2 regions of the Clavibacter phaseoli genome follow, and region 2 is predicted to be linked to the other one. Evidence: predicted binding sites of a transcription regulator. Region 2 holds the regulator's gene; the other holds the start of a gene.
The links. The regulator HspR, encoded in region 2, represses chaperone genes until heat shock. The targets are predictions, from matches to a motif close to AAGTTGAGTCNNNNNGACTCAACTT.
Positions count from the first base shown of each region.

Region 1 (8,326 bases), 960 kb from region 2:
AGATGAACTCGTTCTCGACGCGGACCTCGCCGTCGGACAGGTCGGGCAGGTCGACCTCGACGCGGCGGACGTCGTCGGGGGTGGGCTCGCCGGTGGGGCGCTTCGCCAGCTGCCACTGGATGCTGCGTGCAGACATGGGTCTCCTTCGTTCTCGGGTGCGGGCGGTCGGACGGCCGGCCCGCGGCGCTCGTGGCGCGGCCCCACCCTTCCACCGCCCGCTGGACGCCGCACCCAGCGAGGCGTGGCCTCGTGACGCGACGCCCGGGCGCGTCGTCGCGGCGGCCGGCCCGCCTGGCGCGCGCACCGCGCGCGGCTAGGCGGCGGTCGTCGCCCCACGGCTCGCCACGTGCGCCTCGAGCACGTCGCGCACGCCGGTCCAGGTGTGCGCGCCGAACCGCTCGCGGTCCACGTGGAGCAGCTCCGCCTCGCCGCTGTACATGCTCACGAGGTACTGCATCCCCTGCCAGGCCGGGAACGTCTCCTGCTCGTCGCGGCCGATGCGGCGCATGGCCTTGCTCGCCGTCCCGAGGACGCCCGTGGTGCCCGCCCACTGCAGGCCGAACGCGGTGCCCGTGATCTCGGTCATGATCCGCGCGAGGTCCCTCGCGGTGACCCGGTCCCCCGCCACCTCGACCACGCGCGGCGCGTCGTCGTCGAGCGCCACGAGCGCCGTCACGCGGGCCGTGTCGTCCTTGGTCGTGAAGTCGAGCACCTGGTCGGCGGACGACCAGTACAGGACGCGGCGCCGGTCGAACAGGACGATGGGCGCCTGCCCGGTGAGCATGTCGGCGAAGGCGCCGTTGAGCACCGAGGTGGCGCGGATGGGCGCCGCGTCGAGGTCGGCCGCGAACTCGCGCCGCAGCTCGAAGTTGCGGTTGCTGCCGGGCGTGACCCGGCGGTAGTCGGCGGAGTAGTCCGAGGGGATGAAGCGCGGCACGCCGGCCGCGACCGCGGCTGCCAGGAGCGCGCGCTGCGCCCCGACGATCACGGCGCGGGCGCCGCTCACGGCGGAGACGACGACGCGCGCGCCGGCGACCGCGCGGATCAGCGCGGCCCGGTCGGTGTAGGCGGCCTCGACGACCTCGACGCGCGGGTCGTCGCCCCACGCCTCGGTGGCCGCGGCGCTGCCGGGCCGGGTGAGGACGCGGACGCGCGCGCCGGCGGCGAGCAGCTCGCGGACGATGCGGCGGCCGAGGTCGCCGGTGGCGCCGGCGACCACGACGGGGCCGGACGGGGATGCGGATGCGGGGTTCGAGGTGCTCATGCGGGGTCTCCATCTGGGGTGGTGCTGCGCGCCGAGCGGCGCGAGCGGTGGGGGGCGGCGACGGGCTGCTCGAGGCGCGCGGCGTCGGTGTCGGGCTCGCCTCGGTCGGCAGGACCGGCGTCGGCCGCGGCGGCGGCGTCGCCGATGCCGACGGCGACGCGGGCGAGGAGGCGGCGGAGCGCGATGCGCTCCTCGGGGTCGAGGGCGCCCATCAGGCCGTCCTCCACCTCGCCGAGCGCGACGCGCGCCGTCGCCAGCAGGGCGCGCCCGGCGGCGGTCGGGACGACCTGGCGGATCCGGCGATCCCGCGGATGCGGCTGCCGCTCGACGTGCCCGCCCTCGGCGAGCGCGTCGATCACGTAGGTCATCTGCGTCTTGTCGATGCCGAGCCGCTGCGCGAGCGCGAGCTGCGACGACGGCTCCTCCGTGGTGATCGCGACGAGCACCTGGTACCCGCGCGGTCCGCCCGGGACGTCCGCCACGGCGCCCTGCGCCGTGCGCACGAACCCCTGGTACACGGCCTGGATGGACCAGCCGAACTGCGTCTCGATGCCGCCGGAGCCCCAGTCGATGCCGGCGGCGTCCACGTCGGCGCGGTCCGGGTCGTGGGTCGCGGCGGATGGGCTCATGCAGAGATCATATCTAGACGAGATCGTCTTCTGTCAAGATCATATCCCGACGCGGTGACCGCGACCGCTGGGTCAGCGCCAGGTCGGCGCGTCCCCGCCGAGCGCGGTGGCGATCCACGCCGGGGAGAGCGACGCGGGGCCCACGCGCAGGGGCGACGCCGTCATGCGGGCGTCGCCGAGCGGGGTCGTCACGCGCCGTGGGGGCTCGCCATCCGCGTCCTCGATCGCGCTCGCCGCGTCCGGCGACGGGGAGCGCGGGAGGGCCAGCAGGGCGTGCGCCGTGCGGGCGAGCGAGAGCCGCCAGGCGGATCCGCGCCCGGTTCCGGCCCGCCGCGCCAGCCCCGCGACGGCGCAGGCGGCGGCGAGGTACCCCGTGCTCCAGTCGAGCGCCTGCACGGGCAGCGGCACGGGCCGGTCGCCACCCGCCGCGACCATCCCCGCGTGCGCGATCCCGGACGCGCTCTGCAGGATCGAGTCGAAGCCGCGTCGCCCCGCCCACGGTCCGGTCCACCCGTACGCGTCGACGGCCACGTCGACCAGGCCCGGGCGGATCCGCTCCCTCTCCTCCCGCGGGAACCCGAGCGCGTCGAGGGCGCCGGGACGGTAGCCGTGCACGAGCACGTCCGCGCCGGCCAGCAGCTCGGCGAGGCGGGCGCGCCCGTCCGGGGTCCGGGCGTCGAGCCGCGCGGTCCGCTTCCCGGCCATCACGAGCGGCAGCACGGCGGGCTCGTCCCAGCCCGGCGGATCCACGCGCAGCACGTCCGCGCCGAGGGCGGCGAGCGCCTGCGTGCACGCCGGGCCGGCGATGACGCGCGTGAGGTCGAGCACGCGGATCCCCGCGAGCGGCGCCTCCGCGGTGGGCCGCCAGCCCGCCGTGCCTGTGTCCCGGCCGCCGTCCTCCCGCGCGACCAGCGGCTCGGCGGCGACCGCCCGGCCGGCGTCCGTCGCCGCCCACTCGCCTGCGCTCCGGAGAGCCGCCGCGACGCCGCCCGCCGCGACGACCGCGTCCTCGAGGGCGATCGCGTCCCACCCGGCGATCGCCCGGGTCAGCGCCGCGGCGTCGGCGTCGGGCGCGCAGCCGGTGACGGCGAGCAGCGCGGCGCGGTGGCGTGGCGCGTTGGCGTGCGTGCGGATCCACGAGCCGTCGCGCGTGGGGAACGAGCCGGAGAGCGGATCCCACGGCGACGGCAGCGCCCACCCGACCGGCGTCACGTGCTGCCCGCACCACGTCTCGGCGCGACCGCGGTGGACGACGACCTCGCTGGCGCCCGGCAGCCCGACGGCCTCGTCGAGCGCGACCACCGCGCCGCCGAGCAGCCCGAGCGCGGACACGGCGAGATCCGTGACGGGCAGCGCAGATCGGAGGGCGCCGCGGCCCACGACGCGCGTCGGGGCGGTAGCGCCCAGCACGGCGGCCGCGGCCGCGAGCCCGGAGGCGTCGTCGGGTGCCGGGGTCGTCATGCCCGCACGCTACGCCGGCGGCCGGGCGCGGATCAGCCCCCGAACGGGCGCAGCGACACCGACTCGAGCGTGCCGTCGCGGGTCTGGTCGACCACGAGGCGCACGGCGCGAGCGACCGACGCGGGCTCCAGGTAGCGCGTCTCGTCGTACTCGCCGCCCTCCTTGGCGCGGAGCTCGCGCTGCATGTCGGTGGCGACGCGGCCCGGGTGCACGCTCGAGACGCGCACGCCGTGCGGGCGCTCCTCCTCGCGGAGGGCGTCGCCGAGCGCACGGAGGGCGAACTTGGATCCCGCGTAGACGCCGCCCGTGGGATTCGCCGTGAAGCCGGATCCGGAGTTGACGAGCACGACCTGCCCCTTCGCCGCCCGGAGCGCGGGCAGGAGGACGCGCGTCACCTCGGCGACCGCGAAGACGTTGATCTCGAAGACCCGCCGCCACTCGTCGACGGGCGTCTCCGCCACCGCGTCGCCGCCGATCACGCCGGCGGAGTGCACGAGCACGTCGAGGCGGTCGAGCTCGGGGACGAGGTCGGCGAGGCCGCCCGCGGCGAGGTCGGCGGCCCAGCCGACGGCGGCCGGCAGCGTGGCGGCGAGCGCGTCGACGGCGTCGCGGTCGCGGCCGTGCACGATCACGCGGTGGGTGCGGCCGAGGTCCTCGGCGACGGCACGGCCGATGCCGCGGGTCGCTCCGGTGACGAGGGCGACGGGGCGGGCGTGGTCGGTCATGGATCCTCCTGGGTCGCGGTCCTCCAGGCTACCGACGGCATCCGGCCACCCGTCCGGCGCGCTCCGGGGCATGACGTAGCGTGAAGGGGTCCGCCGCCCGGCGGCCCGCCGCCCGAGAGGATCCGCCCGTGCACGCCCGCTTCCCCGCCAGCCTCGAGGTGCTGCGCCAGGAGGCCCGCGACGAGCTGGACGCCGTGATCGAGCACCGCTGCCGGAACGGCGACGACCCGTGGGAGGTGATCCCGCAGCTGCCGACCGTGGACGAGCACGTCGTCGCGACGCTCCGGCAGGACGCGCTCGAGGCCGACGGGATGGCGGAGGAGCTGGCCCGCGTGCGCCACCCGTCGACCGCGCCGGGCGTCGTCGCGCGCTTCGAGTACCGGCTGCTGCGCGGCATCGCGCTGGAGCACCCCGACCTCTCGCGCGCGGTCTGGACCCTCATCGGGCGCATGGAGCGCGACCTCCGTCGCCGCTCTTGAAGAGGTGGTCAGCGGTGCATTCGCCCTCGGCGAACGGCTTGGCACTCGCCTGGGTCGAGTGCTAATCTCGGCGTAGTTGAGCCGAGGGGGCTCAACCCCGGAGATCATCAGAGGAGTCGAGCATGAACATGACCTTCGATCCGTTCCGCGAGCTGGACCGCGCCATGGGAGCGCTGGCCGAGACCCGCCAGGCGAACCGCCCGATGCCCATCGACCTGCACCGCGAGGGCGACACCTACGTGCTGGCCGCCGACCTCCCGGGCATCGACCCGGGCTCGGTCGACATCGACGTGGACGGCCAGCTGCTCACCATCCGCGCCGAGCGCACCCTCGCCGGCGACCGGGACGTCCGGTGGCTGACCCGCGAGCGCGTCGCCGGCACGTTCCTCCGCCAGCTCACGCTCGGCCAGGGCATCGACACCGAGCGCATCTCGGCGCACTACGCCAACGGCGTGCTGAGCGTCACCATCCCCGTGAGCGAGCGGGCGAAGCCGCGGAAGATCCAGGTCACGTCCGACGAGCCGCAGGGCCAGGAGGGCCGCACGCTGACGGTGGAGCAGGGCGCGCCCGTCGCGAGCTGATCCACCCGGGCGCCGACGAGGTGCCGCCACGACGAGGAGCCGTCGTCCGCGAGAGCGGGCGGCGGCTCCTCGTCCGTCCGGACCGCGTCAGTCGGCGAGCGGCTCGACGGCGCCGGGCACGACCAGCCGCCAGACATCGTGCCGGCCCTCCTCCGGACGCAGGTACAGGCGGTACCGCCCGTCCTCGGCGAGCGGATCCGCGCCGTCGTAGGTCACGGGCTCGCCCGCCGTCGTGCAGTCGACGGACGGGGAGATGACGTCGATCGTGCCGTCAGGCCGCTCCCCCGTGATCACGGGCGTCGGGCTCGTCTCGTGGACGACGTAGACGCCCGTGATGTCCACCGTGCGTCCGCCCGTGATGACGTCAGCCTCCACGATCAGCGTGGCCCCGTCGTCCCAGTCTTCCGGGCCGGAGGTCAGGATCCAGTCCCGGCACATGCCGCTGCCGCCGCCGGTCGTGCAGGCGGCGAGCACCCCGACGGCGAGAGCCGCGAGGACCGCGACGGTCACGCGCCGGCCGGACCCGCCCATCCCCGTCATGCCGCCAGCCTGCTGGACGTCAGGCGCCGTGGCGAGGCCGCAGCCCGGAATGGGGCGCGAGCGGGTTCCGCAGCGATCCGTGGATCTGCATCACGGGCGCCTGCAGGTCGACCATGCGCCGGTTGTCGCGCAGCTGGAGCCGGTTGAGGCACGAGCGGTCGAACGACGGCGCGAAGAGGTCGAAGCGGGCGAAGCGTTCCGCGAGCTCCGGGTGGGCGCGCTCGTGGTCGGCGAGCGCCTCCGCGGCCACGCGCCAGAGGCCGTCGGGGCCGAGGTCGTCGCGGTCCTCGAGGAGCGCCGCGGCGAAGCGGAGGAAGCCGTCCATCACGTCGGTGAAGACCGTGAGGGTGCGCTCGGCCTCGGGGATCTCCATCCGGATCCGCCGCACGTCCTCCGGCAGCTCGCGCTCCGTGTCGAAGAGGGCGACCTCCTCGGCGATGTCCTTCATCAGCACGCGCACGACGACGTGGTCGCGCAGCACGAGGATGACGTTCTCGCCGTGCGGCATGAACGCGAGGTCGTGCGCGAGGAGCGCGTGCGCGAGCGGCACGAGGTAGGCGTCGAGCCAGCGGCGGAGCCACGCGGCCGCGCCGATCCCGGACGCGTCGATGAGCGCGCCGATGACGGTGTCGCCGTGGGCGTCGACGTGCAGCAGGCTCGTCATGCTCATCAGCCGCTCGCCCTCCGCGAGGCCGGGCACGGGCGACTCGCGCCAGAGCGCGGACAGCATCTTCCCGTGGGCGTGGCCGGGCGGCAGCGCGGACTCGACCCGCTCGTCGCGCACGCCGACCGCGGCGACCTCGCGGAGGATCCCGAAGCCGAGGCGCGCGAACTCCTCGTCGCCCGTGACGAGCGCGTGGACCCAGTCGTTGATCGCCGGGGTCACCGCCATGTACGCCGGCGAGAGGCCGCGCGTGAAGCCCATGTTGAGGATCGACAGCGACGTCTTCACGTAGCAGCGCTCGGGGGTCGTGCGGTTGGCCCACGTGCGGATGGACTGCTGCGCGCCGTACTCGTCGTCGCCCGTGCCGAGGAGCACGATGTCGCGCCGGGCGACGAGGCCCGCGAAGGTCACGGTGACGACGTTCTCCCACTGCCACGGGTGCACGGGCACGAGCACGCGCCCCGCGGGGTCGATGCAGAGCTCCCGCATGCGGGCCCGGAAGCGGGTGCGGGCGGATGCGCCGAGCTCGGCGTCGAGGAACGCCTCGCGGTCGAGGCCGTCGATCGCGGTGAAGCGGGCGAGGCGCTCGTGCACGGCGAGCCAGAGGATCCGCACGTCCTGGGCCGCCTCGGGCGCGTACCTGTCGTGGTCGTCGAGGTCGAAGCCGATGCGGCCGTTGGTCGCGACGAAGCACGGGTGGCCCTCGTCCATCGTCGACTCGACCTCCGCGTACGACGCGGTGAGGAGCCCGCGCGCGTCCGGCACGTCGCGGAGGCGCGAGAAGGCGGCGGCCGAGAGCGTGCTCTGGATCTCGTCGAGGTAGACGGGCAGCACCTCGTCGGTGATCCCGAGGCGGTCGCGGAGGTCGAGCACGAGGTCGGTCGCGTCGAGCTCGGCGGGCGCGCCGTCGACGGTGCGGCGGATGCTCGCCTCGTCGACGTCCCAGTGGTCGAGCTCGAGGATCCTGGCCCGGTACGCGTAGGCGCTCCGGCCGTCGGCGCTCGCGACCCGGTAGTCCGCCCAGGCGCGCGGGTCGTGCGGGCGGCGGGGCTCGCCGGGCGCGCACTCCGGCTCCACGCGCTCGGGCGCGATGAGCAGCTCGTGCGCGAACTCGGCGAGCGCCTTGCGCACGAGGTGGCGGGTGGCGGCGGCCCAGACGTCGGGTCGGAGGTGCGCGGCGGGGTGGACGCGCGGGTCGGGCTCGGCCGCCGGGAGGGCGGGCGTCGCGGGATCCGTCGCGCGGTCGTGGGTGAGGGTCATGGGGTGTCCGTCCGTCGGAGGGGTGTGCGGGAGGAGCGCGTCGTCGCGCGCGACGACGCTGAGGAGCGCGTGCTTCGCGCCGAGGTCGACGACCCGGAGCGGCCGGAAGCCGACGAGCTCGTTGAGGCGCTGGATCCGGGTGTTCCGGACGTCGGGCTCGACGACGAGGCGCCGCACGGCCGGATCCCGGAGGAGGTGCGCCACGACGTGCCGCATGACCGCGGTCGTGAACCCGGGCAGCGGGTCGCCGGCCGGCGGCGCGACGAGCAGGTGCATGCCGCGGTCGCCGGGGAGCGGATCCAGGTGCGCGCCGACGGGGTCGTCCGCCGGGTCGTAGGCCTCGACGAGGAATGCGGGGGCGCCGTCGTGGAGGCCGATCCAGGCCTCCCGCCGCGGATCCGCCTTGATGGACCGGTACTCGGCCCGGACCTCGTCGAGGGTCGCGTGCTCCATCTGCCAGAAGCCGGCGCGGGTCGCCGTGACCCAGGCGTGCACGAGCGCGGCGTCGGCGTCCGGGTCGAGCGGGCGCAGGTCGAGCCCATAGGCAGGGAACTCGGCGGCGGGCGCCTCGACGGCGGGCGCGCTCACGCGAGCACCCCCGATCCGGCCGCGGGCACGTCGTCGGGCAGCCCGAACTCCTGGAACGCGATCCGCTCCTCGACGGCGTGGTGCTCGTGGCCGGTGATCGCGCGCAGGATCCGCGAGTTGCGGTGCGCGGTCATG
Region 1 is NZ_CP040786.1:573,287-581,612, reverse strand. Features, by position in the region: gene FGI33_RS02710 (NADP-dependent oxidoreductase) at 1-136, opposite strand, end outside; gene FGI33_RS02705 (NmrA family NAD(P)-binding protein) at 314-1,264, opposite strand; gene FGI33_RS02700 (MarR family winged helix-turn-helix transcriptional regulator) at 1,261-1,893, opposite strand; gene FGI33_RS02695 (CoA transferase) at 1,966-3,354, opposite strand; gene FGI33_RS02690 (SDR family oxidoreductase) at 3,387-4,079, opposite strand; gene FGI33_RS02685 (hypothetical protein) at 4,208-4,558, shown strand; gene FGI33_RS02680 (Hsp20/alpha crystallin family protein) at 4,681-5,139, shown strand; gene FGI33_RS02675 (hypothetical protein) at 5,227-5,679, opposite strand; gene FGI33_RS02670 (GNAT family N-acetyltransferase) at 5,699-8,191, opposite strand; gene FGI33_RS02665 (lysine N(6)-hydroxylase/L-ornithine N(5)-oxygenase family protein) at 8,188-8,326, opposite strand, start outside.
Region 1: FGI33_RS02680 (Hsp20/alpha crystallin family protein) is a predicted target of HspR. The motif match lies at 4,632-4,656, and genes of this name have one in related genera.

Region 2 (8,326 bases):
GTCTCGAACGACAAGATCGCCAAGCAGCGCCTCAAGGAGGCCGCGGAGCAGGCGAAGAAGGAGCTCAGCTCCTCCACCAGCACGAGCATCCAGCTGCCCTACCTCTCCCTCACGGAGAACGGCCCGGCCAACCTCGACGAGACGCTCACCCGCGCCAAGTTCGAGGAGCTGACGAACGACCTGCTCGAGCGCACCCGCAAGCCCTTCGAGGACGTCATCCGCGAGGCCGGCGTCTCGGTCGGCGACGTGGCCCACGTGGTCCTCGTCGGCGGATCCACCCGCATGCCCGCCGTCGTCGACCTCGTGAAGAAGCTCACGGGCGGCAAGGAGCCCAACAAGGGCGTCAACCCGGACGAGGTCGTCGCCGTCGGCGCCGCGCTCCAGGCCGGCGTGCTGAAGGGCGAGCGCAAGGACGTCCTGCTCATCGACGTCACCCCCCTGAGCCTCGGCATCGAGACCAAGGGCGGCATCATGACCAAGCTCATCGAGCGCAACACGGCCATCCCGACCAAGCGCAGCGAGACCTTCACCACGGCCGACGACAACCAGCCGTCCGTCGCGATCCAGGTCTTCCAGGGCGAGCGCGAGTTCACCCGCGACAACAAGAACCTGGGCACCTTCGAGCTCACCGGCATCGCGCCGGCGCCCCGCGGGATCCCGCAGGTCGAGGTCACCTTCGACATCGACGCCAACGGCATCGTGCACGTGTCCGCCAAGGACAAGGGCACCGGCAAGGAGCAGTCGATGACCATCACGGGCGGATCCTCGCTCGGCAAGGAGGACATCGAGCGCATGGTGCGCGAGGCCGAGGAGCACGCGGCGGAGGACAAGACGCGCCGCGAGCAGGCCGAGGTCCGCAACAACGCGGAGCAGCTCGCCTACTCGATCGACAAGCTCATCAAGGAGAACGACGACAAGCTCCCCGAGGACGTCAAGTCCGAGGTCCAGGGCGACGTCGACGGCCTGAAGAGCGCCCTCGCGGGCGACGACGAGGCCGCGGTGAAGACCGCGTTCGACAAGCTCTCCGCGAGCCAGACCAAGCTCGGCGAGGCCATCTACGCGCAGGGCCAGCAGGAGCAGGCCGCGGGTGAGACCCCCGAGGGCGCATCCGAGGCGAAGAAGGACGACGAGGACATCGTCGACGCCGAGGTCGTGGACGAGGACGACGAGGACAAGAAGACGGACCGATGACCGAGGACACCGCGAACGGCGAGGGCCGCGGGCCCGAGGACGAGGGAGCCGAGCAGTCGGCCCCCGCGTCCCCGGCCGGGCCCGACGCGCAGGCGGCGGGCGCCGCTGACGCGGCGTCCGTCCCGGGCCAGGACGGCGCGTTCGTCGAGGCCGAGGGCCCCGACGTCGAGACGACCGATCCCATGGACGAGGAGCTCCAGGATCTCATCGAGCAGACCCGGGCGGAGCCCGTCGAGGGCGACTCCGAGCACCTCGCGGACCTGAAGCGCGTCACCGCGGAGTACGCCAACTACCGCAAGCGCACCGAGGCCAACCGCGAGATCGAGCGCCAGCGCGCGGTCGGCGACGTGGTCAAGGGCATCCTCCCGGTGCTCGACGACCTCGACCGGGCCGAGAAGCACGGCGACCTCGCGGAGGGCGGACCGCTCACCGCGATCGTCGCCAAGCTGCGGACGAACGTCGAGCGCATCGGGCTGGTCAAGGTCGGCGCCGTCGGCGACGCCTTCGACCCGCAGGTGCACGAGGCGATCTTCCAGAAGCCGAACCCCGAGGTCCAGGTGGACACCGTCGCGGACGTCGTCGAGAGTGGCTACTACATCGGCGAGACGCTGCTTCGGGCCGCGAAGGTCGTCGTCGACAAGCCGGAGTAGCGCCATCAACCGCAGCATCGATCCGGCTGCACCCACCCCGGTCCGGGCGTCCGCACGCGCGGGCGCCCGGACCGGGTCGTGCGGCCCCCACCACGAGACGAAGAAGAAGGGAGGCGTCTGATGGCCAGCCAGGACTGGTTCGACAAGGACTTCTACAAGGTCCTCGGAGTGTCCAAGGACGTCTCGGAGGCCGACCTGAAGAAGGCCTACCGCAAGCTCGCCCGGCAGTACCACCCGGACAGCAACCCGGATCCGTCGGCCGAGGCGCGCTTCAAGGAGATCAGCGAGGCGCACGCCGTGCTCGCCGACAAGGAGCAGCGCAAGGAGTACGACCAGATCCGCGCGATGGGATCCGGCGCGCGCTTCAGCGCGCCCGGCGCCGGCGCGCCGGGCGGCGGCTTCGAGGACGTGTTCGGCGGCATGTTCGGCCAGCAGGCCGGTGGCCGCGGCCGGCGGGCGGCCGGGTTCGGATCCGGCCAGCCGCAGTACAGCCAGGGCGGCTTCGAGGACATCCTCGGCGGCATGTTCGGCAACGGCGGCTTCGGCCAGTCGTCCGGCGGCTATCGGGGCTACGGCGCGCCCACCAAGGGCCGCGACGTCACGGCGTCCACCACGATCGACTTCCTCACCGCGGTGCAGGGCGACGTCGTGCGCCTGCAGGACTCGGACGGCCGCCCCCTCACGGTGCGCGTGCCGGCCGGCGTCTCCGACGGGCAGAAGATCCGGCTCGCCGGCAAGGGCGAGCCGTCGGGCGACGGCGGCGCGTCGGGCGACATCATCCTCACGGTGCACGTGCGACCGCACCCCGTGTTCGAGCGCGACGGGCTGAACCTCCGGGTCAACGTGCCCGTCACGTTCCCCGAGGCCGCGCTCGGCGCGACCATCGAGGTGCCCACGCTCGGCGGCGACCCGGTGCGGCTGAAGGTCGCGCCCGGCACGTCCAGCGGCAAGGTGCTGCGCGTCAAGGGCCGCGGCGTCACGACCCCGAAGGGCACGGGCGACCTGCTCGCGCGCATCGAGGTCGCGGTGCCGTCCCGCCTCAGCGACGCCCAGCGCGTGGCGCTCGACGCGTTCGCCAGCTCGGGACCCGACGAGGACCCGCGCCGCGAGCTCATCGAGCGGGCCAGGAGCTGACGTGGATCCGCGCGACACGATGGACGAGGACGCCCCCGTCTTCGTGATCTCCGTGGCGGCCGAGCTGTCGGGCATGCACCCGCAGACGCTCCGGCAGTACGACCGCCTCGGGCTCGTGTCGCCCACCCGCACGGCCGGGCGCTCCCGCCGCTACTCGATGCGCGACGTCGTGCAGCTGCGTGAGGTCGCCCGGCTGGGCGCCGAGGGCGTGAGCCTGGAGGGCATCGCGAGGATCCTCGAGCTCGAGAACCAGGTGGCCGAGCTCCGCGGACGCGTCCGCCAGCTGGAGTCGGCGCTCGCCGACGAGCTGCTGTCGCGCCCCGGCCGCCGCGTCTTCGCGGCCCGCGGCGACGGCGACGTGGTGTCGCTGCGCGCGGGCGTGCGGCCCTCGCGGCCCACCGAGGTCGTGCTGTACCGGGCGGCGCTCTCCATGCCGGACCCCGACCGCGACGGCTCCGGGCGCGACGCGCGGTGAGCGACGCCACCGCCACAGCATCCGTCGCCGACGACCTGCTCGACCTCGGCGCGCTCCGCCGCCGGCCCGACGTCGAGGCCGAGAACCTCTTCGCCGTGGACGCGGCCGACCGGCTGCTCCTCGACGAGCTGGTCGCGCTGCTCGACGCCGCGGCAGCCGACGGGCGTCCCGTCCGTCCCGAGGAGCTCGTCGTCGTCGGCGACCAGTACGGCGCCCTCGCGCTCGGGGCCGTGGCGGCGCTGCGTCGCGTCGGGGCGGCGGATCCCGTGCGCATCCGCGTGCACCAGGACGCACTCGCCTCCGAGACCGCGCTCGACCTCAACGCGGAGCTGATCGGCGAGACCGCGGAGATCGCCCACCACGGGCTCGACGACGCGCTGGCCGACGGCGCCCGCGTCGTGGTCGCGCGCCTGCCCCGCAGCCTCGACGCGCTCGACGAGTGGGCCGGCGTCGTCGCGCGCGCGGCCGCCGACGACGTGACCGTGCTCGCCGGCGGCCGCGTGAAGCACATGACGCCCGCGATGACCGAGGTGCTCGCCCGCCGCTTCGGCGACGTGCGGGCGACGCTCGCGCGGCAGAAGTCGCGGATCCTCGTGGCGCGCCGACCCCTGCGCGACGGCGATCTGGACGGCTCCGGCGAGCTCTACCCGCGTGCCGCCTCCCACCCCGACCTGGGCCTCGAGGTGCGCGCGCACGGCGCCGCCTTCGCGGGCGCCCGCGTCGACATCGGCACGCGCTTCCTCCTCTCCTTCCTCGCCGACCTGCCCGCCGACGCCCGCGTCGCGGTCGACCTCGGCTGCGGCACCGGCGTCATCGCGGCGGCCGTCGCGCTCGCCCGGCCGGACCTGCGCGTCGTCGCGACCGACCAGTCGTGGGCGGCCGTCGACTCGGCGCGCGCGACCGTCGCCGCCAACGGGGTCGCCGAGCGGGTGACCGTGGTGCGCGACGACGCGGGATCCACCGTCCCCGACGGATCCGCCGACCTCGTGCTCCTGAACCCGCCCTTCCACACGGGCGCGACCGTGCACGCGGGCCTCGCGCCGCGCCTGTTCGCCGCCGCGGCCCGCATGCTGCGCCCCGGCGGCGAGCTGTGGACCGTCTACAACAGCCCCCTCGGCTACCGGCCGCAGCTGACGCGCATCGTCGGCCCCACCCGCGAGGCGGGCCGGAACGCGAAGTTCACGGTCACGGTCTCGACGAAGCCGGGGCCGGATCCGGATCCGCGGGCCTAGCCGGCGGCCGGCGCTTGCCCGCCAGCGCGCGCTGCGCCGGCACCTCGACGAGGCGGTGCAGCGCTGCCGCGACGAGCGTCGCGATCACGAGCGATGCGAGCGCGAGCACCACGCCCGCGGCCGTCGACCGCGGCAGCGCGTCCGGCCACAGCGCGACGACCGACTGCATCACGAGGACGTGCACGAGGTAGAAGGCGAACGAGATCTCGCCGAGGAAGACCCAGCGCCTCGAGGCGAGGAACGTGGGGCGGCCCTCGATGTCGCGGCGGGCGAGCGCGGCCAGCAGGAGTGCGAACCCCAGCGCCGTGAACCCGGTGAGGGCGAAGCGCGAGTCCTGGTTCGCGGTGGAGACGACGTACCCGGCGACGGCCAGGGCGGCCGGCAGCGCGAGGCGCGGTCCGCGCCAGGCACCCCGGCGCATCAGCATCGCCACGAGGACCCCGAGGACGAACTCCGGGAGGCGGGCGGGCGGCCAGACGTCGGTGCGCAACCCGCCGGGGAACAGCGGCAGCAGGTACGGCATGGCCAGGAGGATCGCGAGGGCGATGGCGGACAGGGCCCACAGCACGGCCGCGGACGCCCGTCGCAGCGGGAGGATCAGCAGCGGGAAGACGAGGTAGAAGAAGGCCTCGTTGACGAGCGACCAGGAGACCGGGTTGCCGGCCTGCCACCAGGGCGAGTGCCACGTGCTCACGAGCAGCGCGTTCGCGACCACGGCCTTCCCGCTCCCGGTGCGGATCTGCGGCAGGAGGGTGGCCGCGAGCAGCAGGGCCACCAGGAGCGTCACGGCGTGCAGCGGGTAGACCCGCGCGAAGCGGCGCCGCCAGAACGCCAGGGCGCTGCCGCCCGGTCGGTCGGCCCACGCGAGCACGAAGCCCGAGAGCATGAAGAAGAGGGACACGCCCACGCCTCCCGCCGCCACCAGCGACGAGTACTGGATCTGCCGATCGCCCTCGAGGAACCCGAGCCGCGACACGTGGTACGCGAACACGACGAACGCGGCGATCCAGCGGAGGCCCGTCAGGGACGGGAGGTTCCGCACCCGCAGCGCGGGGTCGGCGACGCCGGCGGCGAGGGGGTTCGTGGCGACGATGATGGGGTTCCCTCCAGGGGCTGCGGTGGATCCCGGTCCCGATCGCGCCGGGACGGCGGGGATGGCTCTAGCCGTCGAGGTCCCGTGCCGTCCGGATGCGCGGCGCCCGGACCGGTGGGCGGGCGTCCGGCGCCCGCGCGCATCTGGACAACCTACCTGCTCGCCTGTCGCGCGCGCGTCAGGACCCGTCGCGGCCGGGCGCCTCGTCCCGTGCGGCGGCGCCGTCGAGGGAGGCGCCGGGAGGGGGCCGCCCGGCGGGGTCCGGCGATGAGGCGGGCCGGAACGCGAAGTCCACGGTCGCCGTCTCGACGGAGCCGGATGCCCGGGCCTAGCCTCGGGTCCATCGCGACGACCCGCGCCGCGCCCGCTCGCCGAGGAGCAGCCATGCCCACCTTCCGCACCCGCGTCATGCAGGCCCGCGTCAACGCGACCGGCCTCCCCGTGCCTGCGGAGGCCCTCGACGAGCTGGGCGCCGGGAAGCGCCCCGCCGTCGTCGTGACCGTCGCGGGCTACACGTACCGCACGAGCGTCGGCACGATGGGCGGCGAGCACCTGATCCCGCTCAGCGCCGCGCACCGCGCCGCGTCGGGCGTCGCCGCCGACGACGAGGTGGAGGTCACCATCGAGCTCGACGCCGCGCCGCGCGAGGCCGTGGTCCCGGAGGAGGTCGCGGCCGCGCTCGCCGCGGAGCCGGCCCTCGCGGAGGCGTTCCACGCGTTGTCGTCGAGCCGGCAGCGCGCCCTCGTGGATCCGATCGCCGAGGCCAAGACCGACGAGACCCGCGCGCGCCGGGTCGAGAAGGCGCTCGCGGCGCTGCGCGGCTGAGTCCGACGGCCGACGGGTCGCGCGCGTCAAGCCGTCGGCGGATCCAGCACCAGCAGGTCGCCGATCTCGCACTCGAGCGCACGGCAGACCGCGACGAGCGTCGAGTAGCGGATCGCCCGGGCGCGGTCGTTCTTCAGCACCGAGAGGTTGACCTGGCTCACGCCCACGATCGCGCTCAGCCGCGTCAGCGTCATGCCGCGCGCGGCGAGCAGCTCGTCGAGGCGGCAGTGGACGCCGGTGGGGGCGTCGTCGTCGGCGCCCATCAGACGAGGCCGCGGGTGTCGCGCTGCAGGGTCTCGCCGTGCTCCACCACGAGGCCCACGATCATCAGGGCGAAGCCGAGCGCGATGGTCGACGCGTCGACCTCCGCGACCACCGGCCAGAAGCCCTCGAGCCCCGCGGCCGGGTCGTTGAGCGCGTCGCCGACCATCCAGGCCACGCCGGTGCGCGCGGCGAGCGAGAGTAGCGCCGCGATCATGACGGTGCCGCCCGCGAGCGTCACCACGAGGCTGAGACGGCGGGCGAGCGGATCCGGTCGGAGCAGCCGGCGGGCGAGGATCGCGACCGTGCCCGCGAGCGCGATGCCCACGGAGGCGTCGAGCGCGATGCGGACGACGTGCAGCGCGACGATCCCGCCGGGCAGAGCGCCCACCGCGACCTCGGCCGTGCGGTAGGCGCCCGATCGGAGGTCGGCGGGGCCGGCGTCGGCCTCGGCCGGCAGGGATCCGCGCATCTCGAGCGACGTGTGCACGACCCCCGTCCGCACGGTCTCCACCGCGCTCGCGACGGCGGCCGCGGCCACCAGGATCAGCACGAGCACGGCGATCGCGAGGGCCGCCCACAGGACGCCGCGGGTGAGGCGCGCGGACGATCCGGTGCCGGCGAGAGGCGAGCGTCCCATGTCATGTCCCATCGATCATCGTTACAACGAATGTCGATATGGTCGCACGCGCGCGGCCCCGTGTCGAGGCCCGCGGGGATCACGCCGGGTGCGTGCGGAACCACTCCAGCAGCCAGCGGGCGCGGGACGGCGCGTCGGGGCGCTCGGCGGCGGACGCCGGCTTGTCGAGGAAGTCGTCGTAGCCGTGCAGCTCGCGCACGGTCGCGTCGTCGACCGTGCGGAAGCCCATCGACCAGGCGGGGAACTGCCGGGCGGGGATCTGCTCGTCGAGCAGCAGGCGCACCTCGCCGTGGCGCGGATCCGCCGCGATGGTGGCGAAGACGTCCTGCACCGCGTCGTCCGGGCCCTCGAGCACCTGCATGAAGCGGCCGTCGCGATGGAGGAGCAGCCCGGTGAGGCCCGTCCTGTCGTTGTTCCGCGCGCACTGCCGCAGCAGCTCCGCGAGGTCGTCGTCGGTCAGGTGCCGCGTGGCGGTGCTCGTGTAGACGGTCGTGCGCATGGATCCCCCTCAGGCCGTCCTCCCATCCTGGCGCGTCGCGGCGGTCGTCGGGAGACGGGACGCGCGCGGACGGCGGGAGCCGGACATCGACGACCGTCCGGCATCCCGTCCGTCGCGGGGGTGAGCGCACAAGAGCCCGACGCGTCCGCGGGTACGGCGCGCGCCGGGCTCCTGCTGCTGCCGCGTCCGTTCGGGTCGGGTCGCGGAGGGATCTGATGAGCTGCCCCGCGGGCGGGGGGACGCGGCGGGGAGCTCCTCGGGTATCCATTCGCACGGCGGCATCGGGGGGAACCCGCTGTGCTGAGATGACTCTACGACGCCGGTCC
Region 2 is NZ_CP040786.1:2,715,225-2,723,550, reverse strand. Features, by position in the region: gene dnaK (molecular chaperone DnaK) at 1-1,191, shown strand, start outside; gene FGI33_RS12835 (nucleotide exchange factor GrpE) at 1,188-1,841, shown strand; gene FGI33_RS12830 (DnaJ C-terminal domain-containing protein) at 1,962-2,975, shown strand; gene FGI33_RS12825 (heat shock protein transcriptional repressor HspR) at 2,995-3,450, shown strand; gene FGI33_RS12820 (class I SAM-dependent methyltransferase) at 3,447-4,682, shown strand; gene FGI33_RS12815 (acyltransferase family protein) at 4,636-5,724, opposite strand; gene FGI33_RS12810 (DUF1905 domain-containing protein) at 6,160-6,600, shown strand; gene FGI33_RS12805 (helix-turn-helix domain-containing protein) at 6,627-6,863, opposite strand; gene FGI33_RS12800 (hypothetical protein) at 6,863-7,501, opposite strand; gene FGI33_RS12795 (BLUF domain-containing protein) at 7,581-8,000, opposite strand.